4 regions of the Streptomyces sp. NPDC015125 genome follow, and region 4 is predicted to be linked to each of the others. Evidence: riboswitches for the same ligand, from Rfam matches in the RefSeq annotation. Region 4 holds a riboswitch; each other region holds the start of a gene.
The links. Region 4 has a riboswitch for cobalamin ahead of metE (5-methyltetrahydropteroyltriglutamate--homocysteine S-methyltransferase). Riboswitches for the same ligand answer to the same signal wherever they lie in the genome.
Positions count from the first base shown of each region.

Region 1 (5,355 bases), on a different contig from region 4:
CTTCGACTCGACGTCGTCCTCGATGCGCTCGCCCAGCATCTGGAAGCCGCCGCAGATGCCCAGCACCGGACGGCCCTCGGCGGCCCGCCGGACGACCGCGTCCGCCAGTCCGCGCTCGCGCAGCCACTGCAGCGCCCGGACCGTGCCCCGGGTCCCCGGCAGCACCACCAGGTCCGCATCGGCCAGCTCCTCGGCCCGGTCCACGAACCGCACCACCACGCCCGGCTCCGCGGCCAGCGCGTCCACGTCCGTGAAGTTCGACATCAGCGGTACGGCGGCGACCGCCACCCGCAGCACCTCGGCGCCGTGCGGCGGAGCCACCACGCTCTCGCGCACCGCGCCGCGCAGCGACACATGCAGGCCGTCCTCCTCGTCGATGCCGAGGCCGTGGGAGAAGGGCAGCACACCCAGCGTCTGCCGCCCCGTGAGACCGCGCAGCATCTCCAGCCCCGGCTCCAGCAGCGTCACATCGCCCCGGAACTTGTTGACGAGATAGCCGGCGACCAGCGCCTGGTCCTCCTTGGACAGCAGCGCGGTGGTGCCGAAGAAGGAGGCGAACACCCCGCCGCGGTCGATGTCACCGACCACCACCACCGGGATCCGCGCGGCCCGTGCCAGGCCCATGTTCACGAGGTCGGTACGCCGCAGATTGATCTCGGCGGGACTGCCGGCGCCCTCGCAGATCACCGCGTCGTGGGTACGCCGCAGCTCCGCCAGGCAGTCGGTGACCGTGCCGAGCAACTGCTCCTGGCGGCCCTCGTGGTAGCCCCGGGCACTGAGCTCGCCCACCGGCTTGCCCAGCAGCACCACCTGGCTGCTGCGGTCGCTGCCGGGCTTGAGCAGGACGGGGTTCATCAGCGCGGTCGGCTCCACCCGCGCCGCGGCGGCCTGCATCGCCTGGGCCCGTCCGATCTCCGCGCCCTCGCGGGTGACGAACGAATTCAGCGACATGTTCTGTGCCTTGAACGGCGCCACCCGCACACCCTGCCGGGCCAGCCAGCGGCAGATGCCCGCCGTCACCACGCTCTTGCCCGCGTCGGACGTCGTACCGGCCACCAACAGGCCACCGCCGACGGCTCCGCCCGATGCCTTGAACCGCCCGTTCACCGGGTCCTCCTCATGCGCCGGGCCTCCGGCTGTCGTGAGCCGTACGCGCCAGTGCGCGCACGGTCCTGGGCGTCACCGCACCCGTGGCCGGGCGGGCGGTGGCCACCGGGGCCCGTCGCAGCGCCCCGACCGCCAGCCGCGCCGCCACCGTCGTCGCCAGCGCAAGGACGCCCACCCGGCGCGAGAGCCGCACGGCCCGTTCGATGTCGGGCACCGCGACCGGCGGCGCCCCGCCGTTGAGCTGCGGCCGGTGCTCCACCCGTCCGCCGTAGGCCAGCGTGCCGCCCAGCCGTACGCCCAGCGCACCCGCGAACGACGCCTCCACCGGGCCCGCGTTGGGGCTCGGATGGGCGCCGCCGTCCGCTCGCCAGGCCCGCAGCGCACCGCGCCGGTCGGGCCCCGCGAGCACGGTGAGGGCGGCGGTCAGCCGGGAGCCGGGCCAGCCGGCGAGGTCGTCGAGCCGGGCCGAGGCCCAGCCGAAGCGGCGGTGGCGCGGCGACTTGTGCCCCACCATCGCGTCCAGGGTGTTCACCGCCCGGAACGCCACCAGGCCGGGCACCCCGCCCAGCGCGCCCCACACGAGGGCGCCCACCACGGCGTCCGAGGTGTTCTCGGCGACCGATTCCACCACCGCGCGGGCCATCTGGGACCCGTCCAGGGCCTGGGGATCGCGGCCGCACAGATGCGGCAGCCGCTCCCGCGCCACGTCCAGGTCGCCCGCCGTCAGCGCACCACCGACGGCCCGCGCCTCGCGGCCGAGCGAGGTGCCGCCCAGCACGGCCCAGACCGTCGCCGCGGTCAGCGCGATCCGGGCGCCGTCGCGCAGAGGGGCCGGGGCGGCCGCCCGTACGGTGCGCTCCAGCAGTGCGGCACCGGCGGCGGCACCGCCCGCACACAGCACGGCGTGCGCCGCTCCGTAGCCGCGGTGATCGCGCCACAGCCGGCGTTCGACGGCGCTCGCGGCCCGGCCGAAGGCGGCCACCGGATGGCCGCGCCGCGGGTCCGCCGCGATCAGGTCGCCGAGAAAGCCGAGGGCCGCGCCGCACGCATATCCCGCGTGTTCGCCGCGCATCGGGTCAGACCGCCGCTGGGGCGTGTCCAAGGGGCCCTGCGGCGGGCAGTGGAGATCTCGAAGGGCGGCCGGGCATGGCGGTGTGTCCTCACTCAGGGTCCGCGCCCTGGCTCGACGTGACGGCGACAAGAGTCTCCTGGCTCCCGGATCGGCGAAATCCTCCGGCCTTCCAGTCCTGCGTACGTCATCGGACGTACGCGAGGCGGACCGTGGCCTTCGCTGGAGGAACGCTCCCCGGTGACAGTGGCGGGACCGCGCCGGATTCACACCGGACTTCCTCAGCTGTCGCCGAATGGCTCCGGCAGTCCACCACGCCCCGCGATGCCCGTCAACTCGCCCTTGACCTGCAACGCTGTCCTGTGGCACGCGTTGTGGTGCACGCCACAGCGTGGCAGCGAGGTCACAGACGGTTGCCCCCGCCCCTGATCTCACGTCACTATCTGGTGCACGGTGGCGACGGGGCCGCCGGAAGGGGGCCGGGGGATGCCGCAGAGCGCTGACCGTCACGAGATCCGCCTCAGGATCACGGGCACGAACAATCCGGACCAGGACATCGAAGACCTCAGGGCCTGGCTGGAGCGCGAGCCGTGGCTGGACCGGCACGGCCACGACTGGCAGCTCCGGCCGCGGCCGGCGGACGAGAGCGACGACGGCCCCGGTGACATGGCCGTCGGCGTCGACGACCTGATCCTGGTCATCGTCGGCGCCGTCGCCGCCGAGATCACCAAAAGCCTCACCATCGCCCTGCAGGAGTGGCTGCGACGGCGCCGGGAGGAGCGCGACACCGGCGAGCGGCCCGCCGTCGCGGTCGGGGCCGGTGACGGGGACCTGTGCGCGCTCGGCGACGCGGGCCCGGGCGCCGCGGCCCCCGGGCACCCCGATCCCGGCAGCCCGGCGGACGAGAGCGGCAGCACCGACGGGGACTGAGCCGGATGTCCGAATACGACGCACGGGGCAAGGTCAACCGGGCGCTGCTGATCGGCGTCGACGACTACCGCACGCTGCGCCCGCTGCCCGCGGTGAAGGACAACGTCCGGAAGCTGGAGCAGGCCCTGCTCGCCCCCGGCGTCGATCTGTTCACCAAGGGCGAGGTCGTCACCTGCCGGCCCCAGGAGCCCTGGGAGGTGGAACAGGCGCTGGACACCGTCGTCCAGGAGGCGCGCGGGCTGCTGTTGGTGTACTTCTCCGGCCACGGCCGGGTGGCCAGCGACGGCGGCAATCTGCACCTCATGGTCGGCGCCTCGGAACGGCGTCACAAGACCGTCTCCTGGCAGCACACGGTGCTGTCCTATCTGGACAACGCACGGGCCGACCGCATCGTGATCGTCCTGGAGTGCTGTTACGCGGGCAATGCGAGCGAGGCCTTCCACTCCTGCCGCAACCCCACCTCGCTGCTGATGGCCGCGCAGCCCAACCGCCGGATCTTCAGCGGCGAGGAACCCACCGGGGGCAGTGTCTTCAACCGCGCCCTGGTCCGGACCCTGGAACGGGGCATTCCCGGCAAACGGTTCGTCACCTTCGAGGACCTCGTCCGGGCCCTGCAGGAACAACTGGCCGGTGAGCGGACCCCGATGGGCGACGTCTGGGAGCCGCGCTCGGCGAAGCAGAACACCGTCGACGACGTCATCCTGTCCTTCGCCACCCCCGAGGCCCGCCCGCCGACCCCGCTGCGGATCCGCTTACGCCGCCGGCTGAAGTCGTCCTTCCGGCACTGGCCCCGACTCCGGCACTGGCCCCGACTCCTGCTGATCCTGGCGATCATCTTCGTACCGGCCATCACGGGCATCGTCCTGCTCCGGCTCCCGCACGGCGAGGCGCCCTGTCCGCCCGCCCTCGAACTGCGGCTGCTCACCGCCCCCGAGGCCGAACCCGCGCTGCGCCGGGCCGCCTTCGACTACGAGATGTCCGAGACCAACACCCGGCCCCTCAACGGCGAGAGCGACCTCCCCGACGGCTGCCGCCGCGCCCAGATCACCGTCTACTCCGCCGCCCGCGACCAGGTCGACCAGGGCTTCGCCGCCGCCGAGCGCTGGCAGGGCGAGGCCCTGGGGACCGGGAGGGCCCGGCCGGCCGACAAGGGCATCGACCCCCTCAACCGGCCCGGACCACAGCCCGACATCTGGATCCCCGAGTCCACCGCCGACTACTACGAGGCCCGCCGCGGTATGCCCGCCACGGGCTCCCCGGCGACCCTGCACTACAGCGCCCCCGTCGCCTACACCCCCCTGGTCGTCGGCATCCCGGAGAACCGGCGGCCGGCCGACGTCGATCCGGCCCACGCCTCCTGGCCCGAGTTGCTCGACCGGACCGACGGCGCCCACCACGACCTCAGACTCCTGCGGCCCAGCCCGGTGCTGTCCGGCACCGGGCTGCTGCACACCATCGGCCTCTACCTCGCCCACGACGGCCCGGGCAGCACCTCGACGGGAGCGCCCGACCTCACCCTCGCCCGGCAGGCCGAGGAGCGGCTCTCCGCCCCGGGCAGCCAGTACGCGGGCAGCACCGAACTGCTGTGTTCGCTGCGGCCCGACACCGACAGCGACGCCGCCGGCTTCGTCGACCGCACGAAGTCCGCGCCCCTGGTATCGGAGAAGTCCCTCGCCGACTACAACCTCGGCCACGCCATCGGCAGTTGCCCGGCCCGCCCGTCCGCGCTCCCGTTCCGCAACCGCTACCTCGCCTACTACCCCGAGAACGTCCCCGCGCTCGACCACCCCCTGGTCCGCGTCGACTGGCAGGGCGCCACGGACGCCACCGTGCGAAAGGCCGCCGTGGCGCGCTTCGCCGGCTGGCTGCGCGACCCCGACGGCGGGCAGCGCACCCTCACCGCGCAGGGCTACCGCGGGGTGCGGGAGGCGAGCCCCCCACCGGGCTCACCGCTGCGGGACAGCCGCGCGGACGTCGACCCCGTCGGACGGATCGTGCCCTTCACCGCCGGCCCGGAGCAGGTCTCCCAGGTGCTGGACGGCTACGACAAGGCACAGAAGTCCAGCCAGGTGCTGATCCTCATGGACACCTCCACCTCCATGGCGGACGGCGGCAAGCTCCCGGTCGCCCTGAGCGCCGCCGGACGCGCCCTGGAGATGGCCGGCCCGCGCCATACCTACGGCCTGTGGGCCTTCCCGGACCGCGCGCACCCCGCCGACGCCGACGCGGTGCGCGAGCTCGTCCCGCCG
Region 1 is NZ_JBIBVF010000014.1:146,030-151,384, forward strand. Features, by position in the region: gene ACF088_RS26465 (cobyric acid synthase) at 1-1,107, opposite strand, end outside; gene ACF088_RS26470 (cobalamin biosynthesis protein) at 1,118-2,179, opposite strand; cobalamin riboswitch at 2,309-2,460, opposite strand; gene ACF088_RS26475 (hypothetical protein) at 2,663-3,106, shown strand; gene ACF088_RS26480 (caspase family protein) at 3,112-5,355, shown strand, end outside.
Region 1: linked by a shared signal. The riboswitch ahead of ACF088_RS26470 (cobalamin biosynthesis protein) and the one ahead of metE (5-methyltetrahydropteroyltriglutamate--homocysteine S-methyltransferase) in region 4 are both predicted to bind cobalamin.

Region 2 (5,355 bases), on a different contig from region 4:
GGTCATGCTGGCACTCGGGCTGGAGAAGTCGATGGTGGGCACGGGCTACCTGGACGACACGATCCTCCCGCAGTACCGGGACGCCTACAACAGGGTCAAAACCCTGTCGAAGGAGTACCCCTCATTCGAGACGCTTCTGGCGGCCGAACCCGATTTCGTCTACGGCGGGTTCGCCAGCACCTTCGACGAGAAGGAGGGGCGCAGCCGCGCCGCCTTCACCAAGGCCGGGATCCACACTCATCTCAACGTCGAGGAGTGCTCCAAGGGGCCTGTGACGATGGACCGGATGGACGAGGAGATCCGTACCGTCGCCAAGATTTTCGGCGTGCCGGAACGAGCCGAACGGCAGGTGCGGAGTCTGCACACCGTGCTCGACAGCGTGCAGCGCAAGCTCTCCGGTGTTTCCCCGCTCAAGGTCGTCGTCTACGACAGCGGCGACAAGACCGCCTTCACCGCAGGCGGCAAGGGCATCGGCAACGAGGTGATCAAGCGGGCCGGCGGGGTGAACCTCTTCGCCGACCTCGACAAGCCCTTCGGTGACGTCTCGTTCGAGCAGGTGGCACAGCGGGCCCCCGATGTCATCGTCATCTACGACTACGGCAACCAGTCCGCCGAGGACAAGAAGAAGTTCCTGCTGTCCAACCCGGCGTTGAAGGACGTGCCGGCGATCAAGAACAAGCGCTTCGCGGTGCTGCCGCTGTCGTCCACCGTGCTCGGCGTACGGGTCCCGTCGGCCGTGGAGTCGCTGGCCCGCCAGCTCCACCCCGGGCGCTTCAAGTGACGGAGGTGAAGGAGGCGGCCGGGCCGGTCGAAGGGCCCGGCGAAGGGCCCGGCGAAGGGCCCGGCGAAGGGCCCGGCGAAGGGCCCGGTGGGCGGGAGATACCCGGGCCGCTCGCCAGGCGCCGCCCCGGAATTCCCTACTCCCTGGTGCTCGTTCTTCTGGGCGTCGCGCTGGTTGGCGCCGCGACGGCCGGCATCGCGGTCGGCTCGATCACCATCCCGGCCGACCAGGTCTGGAGCCTCCTGCTGCACCGGGTGCATCCGGCGCTGGCCGAGCCGACGTGGACCCCGGTGCGCGAGACGATCGTCGTCGACGTCCGGCTGCCCCGGGTTCTGCTGGCCGGAGCCGTGGGCGCGGGACTGTCCGTGTCCGGGGCGGCGCTGCAGGCCCTGGTCCGCAACCCGCTGGCCGACCCGATGCTGCTCGGGGTCTCGTCGGGCGCATCGGTCGGCGCGGTGCTCGTGCTGGTGCTGAACGTGACCCTGTTCGGCATGTTCTCCCTGCCCGTCGCGGCATTCTGCGGCGCGCTGGCCGCGCTGGTCGCCGTCTATCTGCTGGCCCGCTCCGGCGGGAGGATGACCACGGTGCGGCTGGTGCTGGCGGGCGTGGCCATGGCCGAAGTGCTCTCCGCCCTGGCCAGCTTCCTCCTCGTGACCTCCAACGACCCGCACAAGACCCAGGCCGCACTGCGCTGGATGCTCGGCGGGCTGGCCGGCACCACCTGGACGACGGTGTGGATACCCGTGGGCGCGGTCCTGCTGGGGACGGCGGTCCTGCTCGGCGTCTGCCGCTCGCTCAACCTCCTGCTGGCCGGGGAGGAAGCCGCTGCGGCCCTCGGCCTGGACGTGCACCGCTTTCGGGCCGCGCTCTTCACCCTCGTCGCGCTGATGATCGGCACGATCGTGGCGGTCAGCGGGCAGATCGGCTTCGTCGGGCTGATCCTGCCGCACGTGGTGCGGCTGCTGGTGGGCGCCGACCACCGCCGTGCGCTGCCCGCCGCCGCGCTCCTGGGCGCGGCCTTCCTGATCGCCGCCGACCTGGCCGCGCGCACCCTGATGAGTCCGGAGGAGATACCCGTCGGCATTCTCACCGCCCTGGTCGGCGGCCCGTTTTTCCTGTGGTTGATGCGGCGGAGGGCGGCTCGGTGACGAACAGCACGATTGCGGCGGCAGGCGCGCTCGACGCCCAGGAGGTCTCCGTCGTGGTGAACGGCAAACCCCTGGTCCACCAGGCGTCCCTGCACGTGGCACCCGGTGAGATGCTGGCGCTCGTGGGCCCCAACGGGGCCGGCAAGTCGACGCTGCTGCGCACGTTCTACCGGGCGCAGCGCCCCACGTCCGGCCGCGTCTTGCTGGACGGCACGGACGTCTGGCGGATGCCCGGCAAACGGCTCGCGCAGCGGCTGGCGGCCGTCCTCCAGGAAACCGCCGGGGACTTCGAGCTCACCGTGTACGACGTGGTCGCCATGGGCCGCACGCCTCACAAGCGGGCCTTCGCGGGCGATGACGCGGACGACCGCGACATCATCCTGCGAGCGCTGGAGGAACTGCACGTCGGTGCCCTGGCACACGCACCGTTCGACCACCTCTCGGGCGGGGAGAAGCAGCGGGTCCTGATCGCCCGTGCGCTCGCACAGCGCACGGGCACGATGGTGCTGGACGAGCCGACCAACCACCTGGACCTGCGCCATCAGCTCGATGCGCTGCGGCTCGTCCGAAGGCTCGGCGTCACCGCCGTCGTCGCGCTGCACGACCTCAACCTGGCCGCTTCCTTCTGTGACCGGATCTGTGTGATGGACGGCGGCCGTGTGGTCGCGGCCGGAACCCCGGCGGAGGTGTTCACCCCCGCGCTTCTGGCCGAGGTCTACCGCGTCGAGGCGGAGGTGACCGAGCACCCGCGCACCGGCGTGCCGCACATCACGGTGCTTCCCGGCGTGGATTCGGCGGGCAACGACGGCCCGAACGGAGGAAGGCAGGCCGGACAAAGAGGGTGATCGCAGGAGAAGGTCTCCAGGAGATCTCGAACGTCGCAGTCGGGCACGGCCTCCATCACCGGGCGTATCCGGGACCGCACCTCCGCCGACGCTGTCCCCGTGCCAAAAACTCCCCCGCCTTGCCCTTGAGAAGAGGAACGTAGGCCACCGGCTCCCCCAAGCTCGGCACGCAGTTGGCCAGTTGAAGTACCCATGACTCCTCTCAGAGTGACGCATCGTCCCCCTACCCGACAGAGTCTCGAATCAGCCATCCCGGCTCACAGCGGAGAGTCAAGGTCTGGTTCACGCAATGCGCGCCACCTTGTCTACTCTGGACCGGCAGCTGGTTCGCCCCGCCCGCCAGACGGGGTGTCGCAAGAGGGAACCCGGTGGGAGTCCGGGACTGCCTCGCAGCGGTGAGTGGGAACGACCGCCGTCATGAAGCACTGGGCACGCAGGTGACCCGGGAAGCGACGGCCAGTAGGTGTCCCGCCCTTCGGGATGTGCCCACGAGTCCGAAGACCTGCCACTGCTCGTGCGGGGTGTGATCACCGCGCACGGATCCACGCGTCCCGGCGGCGGGACCGCTGAGCGAGTGGTGTGTTCCACCCGGCCCTGCGTATGACGGGGACGGGCGGGCCCGCGCCCCGTTCGCGGCCCGGCGCCGGCCCTCACGACGACTCGCGAAGGAGAGTTTCGTGCCCGGCGAACCGAGCATTCCCGCCATCCCCTCCCCCGGAGCGCCCCACCCCAGCGGGCCCTGTGTCCTGCTCAAGCACGGTGAGATCTTCCTCAAGGGCCGCAACCGGCACCTGTTCACCGAGCGGCTGCACGACAATCTCCGCGGCGCCCTGCGCGGTATCGGCGGTTCCACATGGATCAAGGCCGGCCAGAACGTCACCGTGCTCGGCGGCGAGGTCCCCTTGGAGGACCTCGTGGAGCGCGCCCGGCGGGTGATCGGGTTCAACTCGGTGGAGCCTGCCCTGCGCGTTCCGAGCACCGTGTCGGACATCACCGGGACGGCCGTGGAGGCGCTCGCCGCCGCTCGCGCGGAACGGCCCGGAATCAGTTTCGCCGTGCGGGTCAAGCGGCGGAACAAGAGCTTCGAGATGACCTCCTCGCAGTTCGAGCGCTTTCTCGGGGCCCGCGTCCGGGAAGCCCTCGGTCCCCTGCCGGTGAACCTCTCCAGCCCCGACGTACTGGTCTCGGTCGAGATCGACCACAAGGAGAGCTACGTCTCCTGGAGCCGCCATCAGGGACCGGGCGGACTGCCCGTGGGCTCCAGCGGACGCGCCCTGGTGCTGCTCTCCGGCGGCTACGACTCACCGGTAGCGGCCCACCGGGCCATGCGCCGCGGCCTGCACTGCGACTTCGTGCACTTCACCGGCGCTCCGTACACGAACGCCGCTTCCGTGTACAAGGCTTACGCCCTCGCCCGTGAGCTCAATCGGTACCAGCCCGGTGGGCAGCTGCATGTCATCGCACTCGGCCACGCCCAGAAGCAGCTGGCCATCGCGGGGGCCGGCCGGCTCCAGGTCGTCGCGCAGCGACGGCTGATGGTCCGCGCCGCTTCCGCGCTGGCGGGCCGGACCCGGGCGGAGGCACTGGTGACGGGTGACAGCCTGGGGCAGGTGGCCAGCCAGACCCTGGCGAACATGGCGGCCGTCGACGAGGCGGCAACCCTGCCGGTGCTGCGGCCGCTGGTCGGCTGGGAGAAGCAGGAGATCATCGACGAGGCCCGGTCCCTCGGCACCGCGGAGATCTCCGTGCTGCCGGACGAGGACTGCTGCAAGCTCCTCGCACCGCCCCGGGTCACCCTTCGCGCCGGGCTGACCGGCCTGCTCTCGGTGGAGAAGCGACTCGACCTGGACGACCTGGTGGACGGTCTGCTGAGTGACGTCCAGGTCATGTACCCGGGTAACTCCGGCGAGGAGGCGGAGCCCGGCGCGGCCGTTCCCGCGGGGGCCGGCTGCCACGCCGGTCAGGTTGACGGCCGGCCGAGCAGCGAGCGGGGCCGCGAGTCCAGGATCGCTTCGGCCTCGTCGCTGATCGCGCGGACCACGTCGGCGGCCGGGCGGATGCCGTCGACGAAGGATGCCGACTGACCGTAGATGACCTCGCTCGTGTCGGGGTCGGGCGGGGCCCCGAAGGGGTTGGCTCCTTCCTCGGGCCTGAGTTCCTCCGCGCGGTCCCGCAGCGTTGATTCGCGCTCCGACCACTCGTCGGTGAAGCGGTTGCGGCGGACGCGTTCGCCGATACCTGCGGGCCACGGCAGTCCTGACACGATGTCGTAGGCCCGTGTCCACACGGTGTCGCCGCCGTCGCTCTCGACGATCAGGCGTTTGTGGATGTCGTGCACCTCGACCGCCTCGGGTGTCGCGAGGAACGCCGTGCCCAGCCAGGCGCCGTCCGCACCGGCGGTGAGGACCGCCGCGAGCGTTCGGCCGTCGCCGATGCCGCCTGCGGCCAGCACCGGGACATCGGGGTACCTCCGCACGATCCCGGTCAGGAACGGCAGCAGGCCCAGCATCCCGGTGTGGCCGCCGGCCTCGTTCCCCTGCGCCACGAGGACATCGGCCCCTGCGGCAACGGCCGCCTCGGC
Region 2 is NZ_JBIBVF010000005.1:51,588-56,942, forward strand. Features, by position in the region: gene ACF088_RS14480 (ABC transporter substrate-binding protein) at 1-781, shown strand, start outside; gene ACF088_RS14485 (FecCD family ABC transporter permease) at 880-1,929, shown strand; gene ACF088_RS14490 (ABC transporter ATP-binding protein) at 1,899-2,774, shown strand; cobalamin riboswitch at 3,081-3,299, shown strand; gene thiI (tRNA uracil 4-sulfurtransferase ThiI) at 3,452-4,858, shown strand; partial or broken gene ACF088_RS14500 (NAD(P)H-dependent flavin oxidoreductase) at 4,861-5,355, opposite strand, start outside.
Region 2: linked by a shared signal. The riboswitch ahead of thiI (tRNA uracil 4-sulfurtransferase ThiI) and the one ahead of metE (5-methyltetrahydropteroyltriglutamate--homocysteine S-methyltransferase) in region 4 are both predicted to bind cobalamin.

Region 3 (5,355 bases), on a different contig from region 4:
TGCGGGTGGTCCCCGTCCGGGCGGCCAGCTCCGGGACCGAGGGGTCGGTGAGCGTGCACAGCACGTCGTTGTTCGCCGGCAGCCGCTTACGGGTGACGCCGCTGGCGACCATGTTGGCGTCGCAGAGGATCGGCGCACCGGCGCGCAGTGCCGCGCGGCCACGGGCCACCACCTCGGGGGTGAAGGCCAGATCGCGTACCAGGTCGACCATGCCGCAGGCGTGGATCATGCGAACCGTGACCTGGCTGACGTCGGCGGGCAGGCCGGCGAGGTCCGCCTCGGCGCGGATGGTGGCGAAGGACTGGCGGTAGATCGTCGCCCCGTCCTTCTCGTAGTCGAACGCGGTCACTCTGGCCTCGGGGGTGTCGGGTGCGGGAGGGCTCGGGTGGTTCGGGTGGTTCGGGTGGTGCACATGGCTTGGTGGTTCAGGTGGTTCAGGTGGTTCAGGTGGTTCACATGGCTTGGGTGGCTTGGGTGGTTCATGGGGCTTCGGGGTGGTGCAGGGGCTTCGGGGTGTTCATGGGGCCGGGGGCGAGGACGTTGCGGCGTGTGTGGAGGCGGAGGCGGTGCCTGAGGCGGGCGGTGCGGTGTCCGGCTCCACCAGTGCTACCCGGTAGCCCTCCGCCGTGGCCAGCACGTCGACCCAGGTGCCGTGCGGATGACCGCAGCGGCGTTCGCAGCCGGACCAGTAGACGGGGAGGCCGTCGGGGGCGGGGCCGGTGGGCGGTCCGGCCGGGACGGCCGCACCGGCGGTGAGCGCGGCCGTGGCGTCGGCGCGTACGTCGGTGCGGGACTTGGCGCAGCCGGGGCGGCCCGTACAGGCGCCGAGCCGGTGCCAGGGGGAGGCCGGGTCGGTGATCAGTCCGGCGGCGGTGAGCTCCGCCAGCCGGCGGGGTGCCGCGGCGGCCGGCAGTCCGGGCAGCACGATGCCGCGCCACGGGGTGAGGCGCAGTGCGCCGGAGCCGTCGCCTTCGGCGATCGCGGTCAGCAGCCGCCACTGGGCGACCGACAGCCGGCCCAGTGGCGCCAGGACCGAGAGCGCCCGGACGCCGTCGGGCCCCTCGACGATGCCGGGGGCGCCGGAGTCCGCGTACTGCGGGGCGTGCGGCGGGGAGGTGCGGGCGCCGGGTGCGGGCGCCTCGGCCACGTACGCGGCCTCGATGCCCGCCGACCGCAGTGCCTCCGCCACCTCCCGGGCCGTGAGCCGGTGCCCGTCCGGGAGTTCGCGGACCCGCCAGGCGCCGCTGCCGCTCGCCCCGGCGGCGGTCAGGAAGGCCCCGGCGGCGGTGAGCGCGGCGCGCGGTACGTCCGGGCCGGCGATCCGCAGCGCCGCCGGATCGTCGCCGACCCGCAGCAGGGCGCTGCCGACCGGGCCGGGCCGGCCCCTGTCCGCTTCCGCTTCCGCTTCCGCTTCCGCTTCCGCTTCCGCTTCCGCTTCCGCTCCCGCTCCCGCTTCCGTTCCCGCTTCCGCTCCCGGTTCCGCTCCCGCTTCTGCGAGCAAGCTCACATCTCCGCCGAGCGCCGCCACATCGCCCCGCCCGTCGTCCAGAACGAACAGGAAACGGCCCGAGAGGGCGGTCGCCCACTCGCTCGCACAGAGCAGTGTGTCCAGCTCACGGGCCCACCGCCGCACGTCAGGAGGGGTGTGCCGGTCCAGTCCGGCGAGCGGGGAGGCAAGGATGTTGCGGATGCGTTCATGGCGCTCGGAGGGCAGTAGACCCGCGTCGCGCAGCAGAGCGGCGAGGCGGCCGCCGCAGCCCTCCGCAAGGCCGCGGAGCTCGACGTTGCCGCGGGAGGTGAGGGAGAGGTGACCGTCGCCGAGCAGCTCTGCGGCGTCGGCCAAGACGGCCGCCTGACGGTCCGTCAAATCCCCGGCCGGCAGCCGGACGCGGGCGAGGTGGCCGTCGGCGGCCTGGTGCAGCCGCAGCGCTCCCGGGCAGGCGTCACCGCGGGCGCGCAGCGGCGGTGCGGCGGCCTGGGGCCGTGTCGAGGGGGAGGGCGGCATGGCCGCGAGCATACCCACGGGGGTGGGCACCGATCCGGGCCGGATCCGGCCGTGCACCCGGCCCGCCGCGTGCGCGCCCCCGTCCTGCCGCGGGTTGCCCGGAGGCCCGCTTACCTCGCCCGCCCATAGCCCTTACTATGCAGGTCGGTGGGTCGGCTGGCCCACCGGACGCCAGCGACGGCGCAGGGTCCACGACCCTGGGGAGGAAGCCCGGTGAGAATCCGGCGCGGTCCCGCCACTGTGAACCCGGCAACTGCCGGGCGAGCCAGGAACTCCCGCCGTCCTTACGACCACCCGGGGCGCGGACACCCCGAGGAAGGCCTGCGCTCGCATGCTTCTGCTGCTGTCGACCTCCGACACCGACCTGCTCAGTGCCCGCGCGGCCACGGGCCCGGTGCCGTACCGGCTCGCCAACCCCTCCCGTCTCGACGTCGCCGAGCTTCCTGCCCTGCTGGAGGGCTGCGACCTCGTCGTCGTACGCCTCCTCGGGGGCATCCGCGCCTGGGAGGAGGGCCTGGAGGTGCTGCTCGCCGAGGACCAGCACCGGCCGGTCGTCGTCCTCACCGGTGAACAGGCCCCCGACGCCCAGCTCATGGAGCAGTCGACGGTCCCGGTCGGCATCGCGGCCGAGGCGCACGCCTACCTCGCGCACGGCGGGCCCGCCAACCTCGACCAGCTCGCCCGCTTCCTCTCCGACACGGTGCTGCTGACCGGCCACGGCTTCGAGCCGCCGGAGCCCGCCCCGTCCTGGGGCCCGCTGGGGTGGGAGGCCCGCAACGAGACCGGCCCGCTGGTCGCCGTGCTCTACTACCGCGCCCACCACATGAGCGGGAACACCGGCTTCGTACGGACCCTGTGCGAGCAGATCGAGGCGGCGGGTGGTCGGGCCCGCCCGCTGTTCGTCGCCTCCCTCCGCGCCCCCGAGCCGGAACTGATCGAGGAGCTGCGGGCCGCCGACGCCCTGGTCACCACGGTCCTCGCCGCAGGTGGCACCAAGCCCGCCGAGGCGTCCGCCGGCGGCGACGACGAGTCCTGGGACGCGGGTGCGCTGGCCGCCCTCGACGTACCGATCCTGCAGGCCCTGTGCCTGACCGGGCCGCGCAGCGCCTGGGAGGAGAACGACGAGGGCCTCTCACCGCTGGACGCCGCCTCACAGATCGCCGTCCCCGAGTTCGACGGCCGGCTGATCACCGTTCCGTTCTCCTTCAAGGAGGTCGACGAGGACGGTCTGCCGGTGTACGTCGCGGACCCCGAGCGCGCCGCCCGGGTCGCCGGGATCGCCGTCCGCCACGCCCGGCTGCGCCACATCCCGGCCGCGGACAAGCGGCTCGCCCTGGTGCTGTCGGCGTACCCGACCAAGCACTCCCGGATCGGCAACGCGGTCGGCCTGGACACCCCGGCCAGCGCCGTGGCCCTGCTGCGCCGGCTGCAGGCCGACGGTTACGACTTCGGCAGCGAAGAGGTCCCGGGCCTGGTGTCCGGCGATGGCGACGAGCTGATCTACGCCCTCATCGAGGCCGGCGGCCACGACCAGGAGTGGCTCACCGAGGAGCAGCTCGCCCGCAACCCGGTCCGCATCCCGGCCGCCGACTACAAGCGCTGGTACGCCACGCTCCCGCAGGAGCTCCGGGACTCGGTCGAGGAGCACTGGGGGCCGCCGCCCGGCGAGATGTTCGTCGACCGGAGCCGCAACCCCGACGGCGACATCGTGCTGGCCGCCCTGCGCCGCGGCAATCTCCTGATCCTCATCCAGCCGCCGCGCGGCTTCGGCGAGAACCCGATCGCGATCTACCACGACCCCGATCTGCCGCCCTCGCACCACTACTTGGCGGCGTACCGCTGGATCGCGGCCTCCGCGGACGACGGCGGGTTCGGCGCGGACGCCATGGTCCACCTGGGCAAGCACGGCAACCTGGAGTGGCTGCCCGGCAAGAACGCCGGCCTCTCCGCGGCCTGCGGCCCGGACGCCGCCCTCGGCGACCTCCCGCTCGTCTACCCCTTCCTGGTCAACGACCCCGGCGAAGGCACCCAGGCCAAGCGCCGGGTGCACGCCACCCTCGTCGACCACCTCGTCCCTCCGATGGCCCGCGCCGAGTCCTACGGCGATATCGCGCGCCTGGAGCAGCTCCTCGACGAGTACGCGGCGATCTCCGCCATGGACCCGGCCAAGCTGCCCGCGATCCGCGCCCAGATCTGGACGCTGATCCAGGCCGCCAAGCTCGACCACGACCTGGGGATGGACGAGCGCCCCGACGACGACGGCTTCGACGACTTCCTGCTGCACGTCGACGGCTGGCTGTGCGAGGTCAAGGACGCCCAGATCCGCGACGGTCTGCACGTCCTGGGCGGTGCGCCCACCGGCGAGGGCCGGGTCAATCTCGTCCTCTCCATCCTCCGCGCCCGCCAGATCTGGGGCGGTACCTCCGCCCTGCCCGGTCTGCGGGAGGCGCTCGGTCTCGACGAGTCCGCAGCCACCCGGACGACCGCCGACGCGGCCGAGGAGACCGCCCGCGGCCTGGTCCAGGCGATGGAGGACGCGGACTGGGATCCGGCGGCGGTGTCCGGCATCGCCGAGGGACACCCGTCCGCGGTCGCCGACATCCTCGACTTCGCCGCCCGCCAGGTCGTCCCGCGCCTCGCCGCCACCACCGACGAGATCGACCACGCGGTGCACGCGCTGAACGGCGGCTTCGTCCCGGCCGGGCCCTCCGGATCCCCGCTGCGCGGCCTGGTCAACGTCCTCCCGACGGGCCGCAACTTCTACTCCGTCGACCCCAAGGCCGTCCCCTCCCGCCTCGCCTGGGAGACCGGCCAGGCCCTCGCCGACTCCCTTCTGGAGCGCTACCGCAGCGACAACGGCGACTGGCCGCAGTCGGTCGGCCTGTCCCTGTGGGGCACCAGCGCGATGCGGACCAGCGGCGACGACGTGGCCGAGGCCCTGGCCCTGCTGGGGGTCCGCCCCGTATGGGACGACGCCTCGCGCCGGGTCAACGGCCTGGAGCCGATCGCCCTCGCCGAACTCGGCCGCCCCCGTATCGATGTCACGCTGCGCATCTCCGGCTTCTTCCGCGATGCGTTCCCGCACGTCATCGGCCTGCTCGACGACGCCGTACGGCTGGTCGCCGGACTGGACGAGCCCGCGGAGTCCAATTTCGTCCGCGCCCACGCCCAGGCCGACCTGGCCGAGCACGGTGACGAGCGGCGCGCCACCACCCGCATCTTCGGCTCCCGCCCGGGGACGTACGGCGCGGGCCTGCTCCAGCTGATCGACTCCCGTGACTGGCGCACCGACGCCGACCTCGCCGAGGTCTACACCGTCTGGGGCGGCTACGCCTACGGCCGCGGTCTCG
Region 3 is NZ_JBIBVF010000018.1:77,786-83,140, reverse strand. Features, by position in the region: gene ACF088_RS29440 (precorrin-8X methylmutase) at 1-349, opposite strand, end outside; gene ACF088_RS29435 (cobalamin biosynthesis protein CobG) at 518-2,005, opposite strand; cobalamin riboswitch at 2,173-2,299, shown strand; gene cobN (cobaltochelatase subunit CobN) at 2,337-5,355, shown strand, end outside.
Region 3: linked by a shared signal. The riboswitch ahead of cobN (cobaltochelatase subunit CobN) and the one ahead of metE (5-methyltetrahydropteroyltriglutamate--homocysteine S-methyltransferase) in region 4 are both predicted to bind cobalamin.

Region 4 (5,355 bases):
GAGCAGGCGGCGATGCCGAGCCGGCCACCGTTCAACCCGTTCATGGCGATGCGAAACCCGTCGCCCTCCCGGCCGAGCAGCCGGTCGGCGGGCACTCGGACACCGTCCAGGACCACTTGGCGGGTGGGCTGGGCGTTCCAGCCCATCTTTTTCTCGTTCGCTCCGAAGGACAGTCCGGGGTCGTCCTTGTCGACGAGGAAGGCGGAGATGCCGCGTGGGCCGTCGTCACTGGTACGGGCCATGACGACGTAGACCTGCGAGGCGCCGGCGCCGGAGATGAATTGCTTGACGCCGGTGAGGAGGTAGCCGTCGCCGTCGCGTACGGCGCGGGTGCGCAGTGCGGAGGCGTCCGAGCCGGCGCCCGGTTCGGTCAGGCAGTAGCTGCCCAGGTCCTCCATGGCGCACAGTCTCGGCAGCCAGCGTTCGCGCTGGGCGGCGTCGCCGTAGTGGTCGATCATCCAGGCGACCATGTTGTGGATGGAGACAAAGCCGGCGATGGAGGGGCAGCCGGAGGCCAGCGTCTCGAAGATCAGGACGCCGTCGGCCCGGCTGAGCCCGCTGCCGCCGGCCTCCTCCCGGACGTAGATGCCGCCGAGGCCGATGCCCGCGGCCTTGCGCAGTACCTCCACCGGGAAGTGTTTGTCCTGGTCCCACTGCACGGCGTTCGGGGTGAGGTGGTCCTGGGTGAAGTCGAGGGTGGCCTCGACGAGGGCGAGCTGGTCGTCGGTGAGCATGGTGGTGGTCATGGCGCTCACTTCATGGTCGGGATGGTGAAGCTCGCGCCCTCCTTGGCCCCGGAAGGCCAGCGCGAGGTGACGGTCTTGGTGCGGGTGTAGAAGCGGATCGCGTCCGGCCCGTGCTGGTTGAGGTCGCCGAAACCGGATCGCTTCCAGCCGCCGAAGGTGTGGTAGGCGACCGGCACCGGGATGGGCACGTTCACACCGACCATGCCGGTGTTGACCCGGCGGGTGAAGTCGCGGGCGGTGTCGCCGTCGCGGGTGAAGATTGCGACGCCGTTGCCGTACGGGTGCTCGCTGGGCAGCCGCAGCGCCTCCTCGTAGTCGGCGGCCCGCACGACACACAGCACGGGGCCGAAGATCTCCTCCCGGTAGACGCGCATCTGCGAAGTGACCCGGTCGAAAAGCGAGGCACCGGCGAAGAAGCCGTTCTCGTGCCCGGCGAGGGTGAAACCGCGGCCGTCCACGATGAGTTCGGCGCCCTCGTTGACGCCGATGTCGACGTAGCGGCGCACCCGATCGGCGGCGTCCCGGCTGACCAGCGGCCCGAAGTCGGCCTCGGGGTCGTCGCTGCGGCCGATACGCAGCTGCCCGATCCGCTCCTTCAGCCGCTCCACCAGGGCATCCGCGGTCCTCTCGCCGACGGGGACGGCCACGGAGATCGCCATACAGCGCTCCCCCGCCGAGCCGTAGCCCGCGCCGATCAATGCGTCGACGGCCTGGTCCAGGTCGGCGTCCGGCATCACGATCATGTGGTTCTTGGCACCGCCGAAGCACTGGGCACGCTTGCCGCGCGCGGCCGCGGTGGCGTAGAGGTGCGCGGCGATCGGGGTGGAGCCGACGAAGCCCAGCGCGCCGACCCGGGGGTCCTCCAGCAGGGTGTCGACCGCTTCCTTGCCGCCGTTGACGACATTGAGGACGCCCGGCGGGAGACCTGCCTCCACGAACAGTTCGGCGAGCCGGAGCGGTACCGAGGGGTCCCGTTCCGACGGCTTGAGGATGAAGGAGTTGCCGCAGGCCAGGGCGGGGGCGGCCTTCCACAGCGGAATCATCGCCGGGAAGTTGAACGGGGTGATGCCGGCGGTGACGCCGATGGGACTGCGCAGGGAGTGCACGTCGATCCCGCCGCCGGCGTTGTCGGTGAACTCGCCCTTGAGCAGATGCGGGATGCCGGCGGCAAATTCGACGACCTCCAGTCCGCGTTGCAGGTCTCCGTGGGCGTCGGCCACCGTCTTGCCGTGCTCGGACGACAGCAGTCGGGCGAGTGACTCACGTTCCGCGTCGACCAGTTGGAGGAATTTCAGCAGCACTCGGGCTCGGCGCTGCGGATTCCGATCGCCCCACTCGCGCTGGGCCTCGGCGGCATCGGCGATCGCCGCCTCGGTCTCGGCGCGGCCGGCGAGCGGGACACGTGCCTGCACCTCACCGGTGTTGGGATCGTACACATCGCCGTACGTCCCCGAGGTGCCCGGGGTGTGCTTGCCGCCGATGAAATGTGCCAGTTCACGGACCATGAAAGCCTGCTCTCCGTCAGGTGAGTCCGGGGATGGCGCGCCGGCCCGGCACGGACGCCGGACGACGTGCGCGCGGGCAGCGCGAGAAGCGCAGGGCTGGGCGACCGTCAGCCGTCGGTGATCGGTAGCCGTTGGTTTCGCCGGTCGAGGGCGTGGGTGCACACCGGTGCCATGCGTGTCTGCTCCATCCTCGTGGACAACACGGAACACCCCGCGGCCGGTATCCTGACTCCCGGATCAGCACACGCTCCCCGGCCTTCCCGACGGACTTCTCCGTCAGTGGCCGGTCTTGTTCGGGGAGCGCATTCCCCGGTCACAGTGGCGGGACCGCGCCGGATTCACACCGGCTTCCCTGCACCGCGGGCCTTGCCCCGAACATATAGTTGGACGTCCTAGTAAGTCCACCCCGCCACGGACCGCACGCTGAAATCCGCACCCAGGACACCGGCGGCCACCGCGTGTTTCCGGCAGCCGAACGCGCCGTCAGACGTCCGGTTCAGTGGTCGGGTACGGCACGAACGTGCCGCTGTTCTCGTCCACCGCTAGCCGGCGGTCCAGCGGTGGTACCGCCCGCTGCGGGCAGTCGGTGCGTCCGCAAATGCGGTAGCCCATGCCGATCGGGGTGGCGGCGGAGGCGTTGTCGATGATCGAGACGGTCACCACGGCCTTTGCGATGGAGGAGATCCTCTACGAGCCGCGCGAGCACAGCGCGGGCCTCAACGCCGACCGCTGGGACTACCTCTTCAGCCTGATAGACCTTTGCGCACCGCCCGGACTTCTCGCTCGCCGACCGGACGAAGGTCACCATGACCTCGCCCTTCCTGCGGGCCTACACCTACGACCAGGGCTGAGGGTGCCCGGATCGCCACCGGGCCGAGGGGCCCATCGGGCGTGCGGAACGGGGCGTGGAACGGACCAATGGAGCCGTTCCGCGCCCTGTCGCGGGTGAATCCCGTCGCGCCGGTGTCTCAACTCACAGTCCGGCATGTGAACAGAGGTGTCCGATACGGGCACCACGTCCTACGCTGGCCGGGCAATTGGTTCGCCCCGTCCGCCAGACGGGCCGCGTCGTAAGAGGGAACCCGGTGAGAATCCGGGACTGCCCCGCAGCGGTGAGTGGGAACGACCGCCGTCATACGCACTGGATCCGGGCCGCGGATCCGGGAAGCGACGGCCAGTAGGTGCCCGCCGGAAGACTCCGGCAGGCGCGCCCGCGAGTCCGAAGACCTGCCCGTTGCCCGTGCACACCCCATGTGTGGACGGATATCCCGGTGACCTCGAGGGCGGGTCGGCGTACATACCAGGCGGACACGTGCGTCGCGAGTGCACCGTGGATCCGTCCGGTTCGTCATCCCTTCGCGTGCCTCGTTCCGTCTCCGGGACTTTCAGGAAACGTATCCGCGAAGGAGAGTTCCGTGACAGCGAAGCCCGCAGCCGCGGCAGCACGGGCCACCGTGTACGGCTACCCCCGCCAGGGACAGCACCGGGAACTGAAGAAGGCGATCGAGGGCTACTGGAAGGGCCGCGTCACCGCGGACACCTTGCTGGAGACCGCCAAGGACCTGCGCCGTTCGAACTGGCAGCAACTGGCCGATACCGGCATCCACGAGGTGCCCACCGGTGACTTCTCGTACTACGACCATGTGCTGGACACCAGCGTCATGGTCGGTGCTGTCCCGGACCGCCACCGCGACGCCGTCGCGGCCGACGCCCTCGACGGCTACTTCGCGATGGCCCGCGGCACCCAGGACGTCGCGCCGCTGGAGATGACCAAGTGGTTCGACACCAACTACCACTATCTCGTCCCCGAACTCGGCCCGGACACCGTCTTCACCGCCGACTCGGCCAAGCAGGTCGCCGAGCTCAAGGAAGCCCTCGCACTCGGCCTCACCGCCCGGCCGGTCCTCGTCGGGCCGGTCACCTACCTCCTGCTCTCGAAGCCCGCGCCCGGGGTGGCCGCCGACTTCGAGCCGCTGACCCTCCTGGACCGGCTGCTGCCGGTCTATGCCGAGGTGCTCGCGGACCTGCGCGCCGCCGGGGCCGAGTGGGTGCAGCTCGACGAGCCCGCCCTCGTCCAGGACCGCACCCCGGCCGAACTCAACGCCGCCGCGCGCGCCTACCGCGACCTGGGCGCCCTCACCGACCGTCCGAAGCTGCTGGTCGCCTCGTACTTCGACCGGCTCGGCGACGCCCTGCCCGTCCTGGCCAAGGCGCCGGTGGACGGTCTGGCACTCGACTTCACCGACGCGGCCGCCGCCAACCTCGACGCGCTGGCGGCCGTCGGCGGACTGCCGGGCAAGCGCCTGGTCGCGGGCGTGGTCAACGGCCGCAACATCTGGATCAACGATCTGGAGAAGTCGCTGTCCACCCTCGGCACCCTGCTCGGCCTCGCCGACCGGGTGGACGTGGCCGCCTCCTGCTCGCTCCTGCACGTGCCGCTGGACGCCGCCGTCGAGCGCGACATCGACCCGCAGATCGTCCGCTGGCTGGCCTTCGCCAAGCAGAAGACCGCAGAACTGGTGACGCTCGCGCGGGGCCTGTCCCAGGGCACCGACACCATCGCCGCCGAACTCGCCGCGAACCGCGCCGACCTGGCCTCCCGTGCGAACTCCGCGATCACCCACGACCCGGCGGTGCGCGCTCGGGCCGCCGCCATTACCGACGCCGACGGCCGCCGCTCCGCGCCGTACGCCAACCGGGCCGCCGCCCAGAGTGCCCACCTCGGGCTGCCACTGCTGCCGACCACCACCATCGGCTCGTTCCCGCAGACCACCGAGCTGCGCACCGCCCGCGCCGATCTGCGGGCCGGACGGATCGACACGGCCGGCTACGAGGACCGGATCAAGGACGAGATCCGCGAGGTCCTCTCCTTCCAGGAGAAGGCCGGGATCGACGTGCTGGTGCACGGCGAGCCCGAACGCAACGACATGGTGCAGTACTTCGCCGAGCAGCTCACCGGCTACCTCGCCACCCGGCACGGCTGGGTCCAGTCCTACGGCACCCGCTACGTCCGCCCACCGGTCCTGGCCGGGGACATCTCCCGCCCCGAGCCGATGACGGTGCCCTGGACCTCCTACGCACAGGCGCAGACCGACCGGCCGGTC
Region 4 is NZ_JBIBVF010000002.1:220,040-225,394, reverse strand. Features, by position in the region: gene ACF088_RS06005 (acyl-CoA dehydrogenase family protein) at 1-746, opposite strand, end outside; gene ACF088_RS06000 (CoA-acylating methylmalonate-semialdehyde dehydrogenase) at 752-2,251, opposite strand; cobalamin riboswitch at 2,449-2,635, opposite strand; partial or broken gene ACF088_RS05995 (short-chain fatty acyl-CoA regulator family protein) at 2,735-2,896, opposite strand; partial or broken gene ACF088_RS05990 (malate synthase A) at 2,886-3,087, shown strand; cobalamin riboswitch at 3,273-3,501, shown strand; gene metE (5-methyltetrahydropteroyltriglutamate--homocysteine S-methyltransferase) at 3,667-5,355, shown strand, end outside.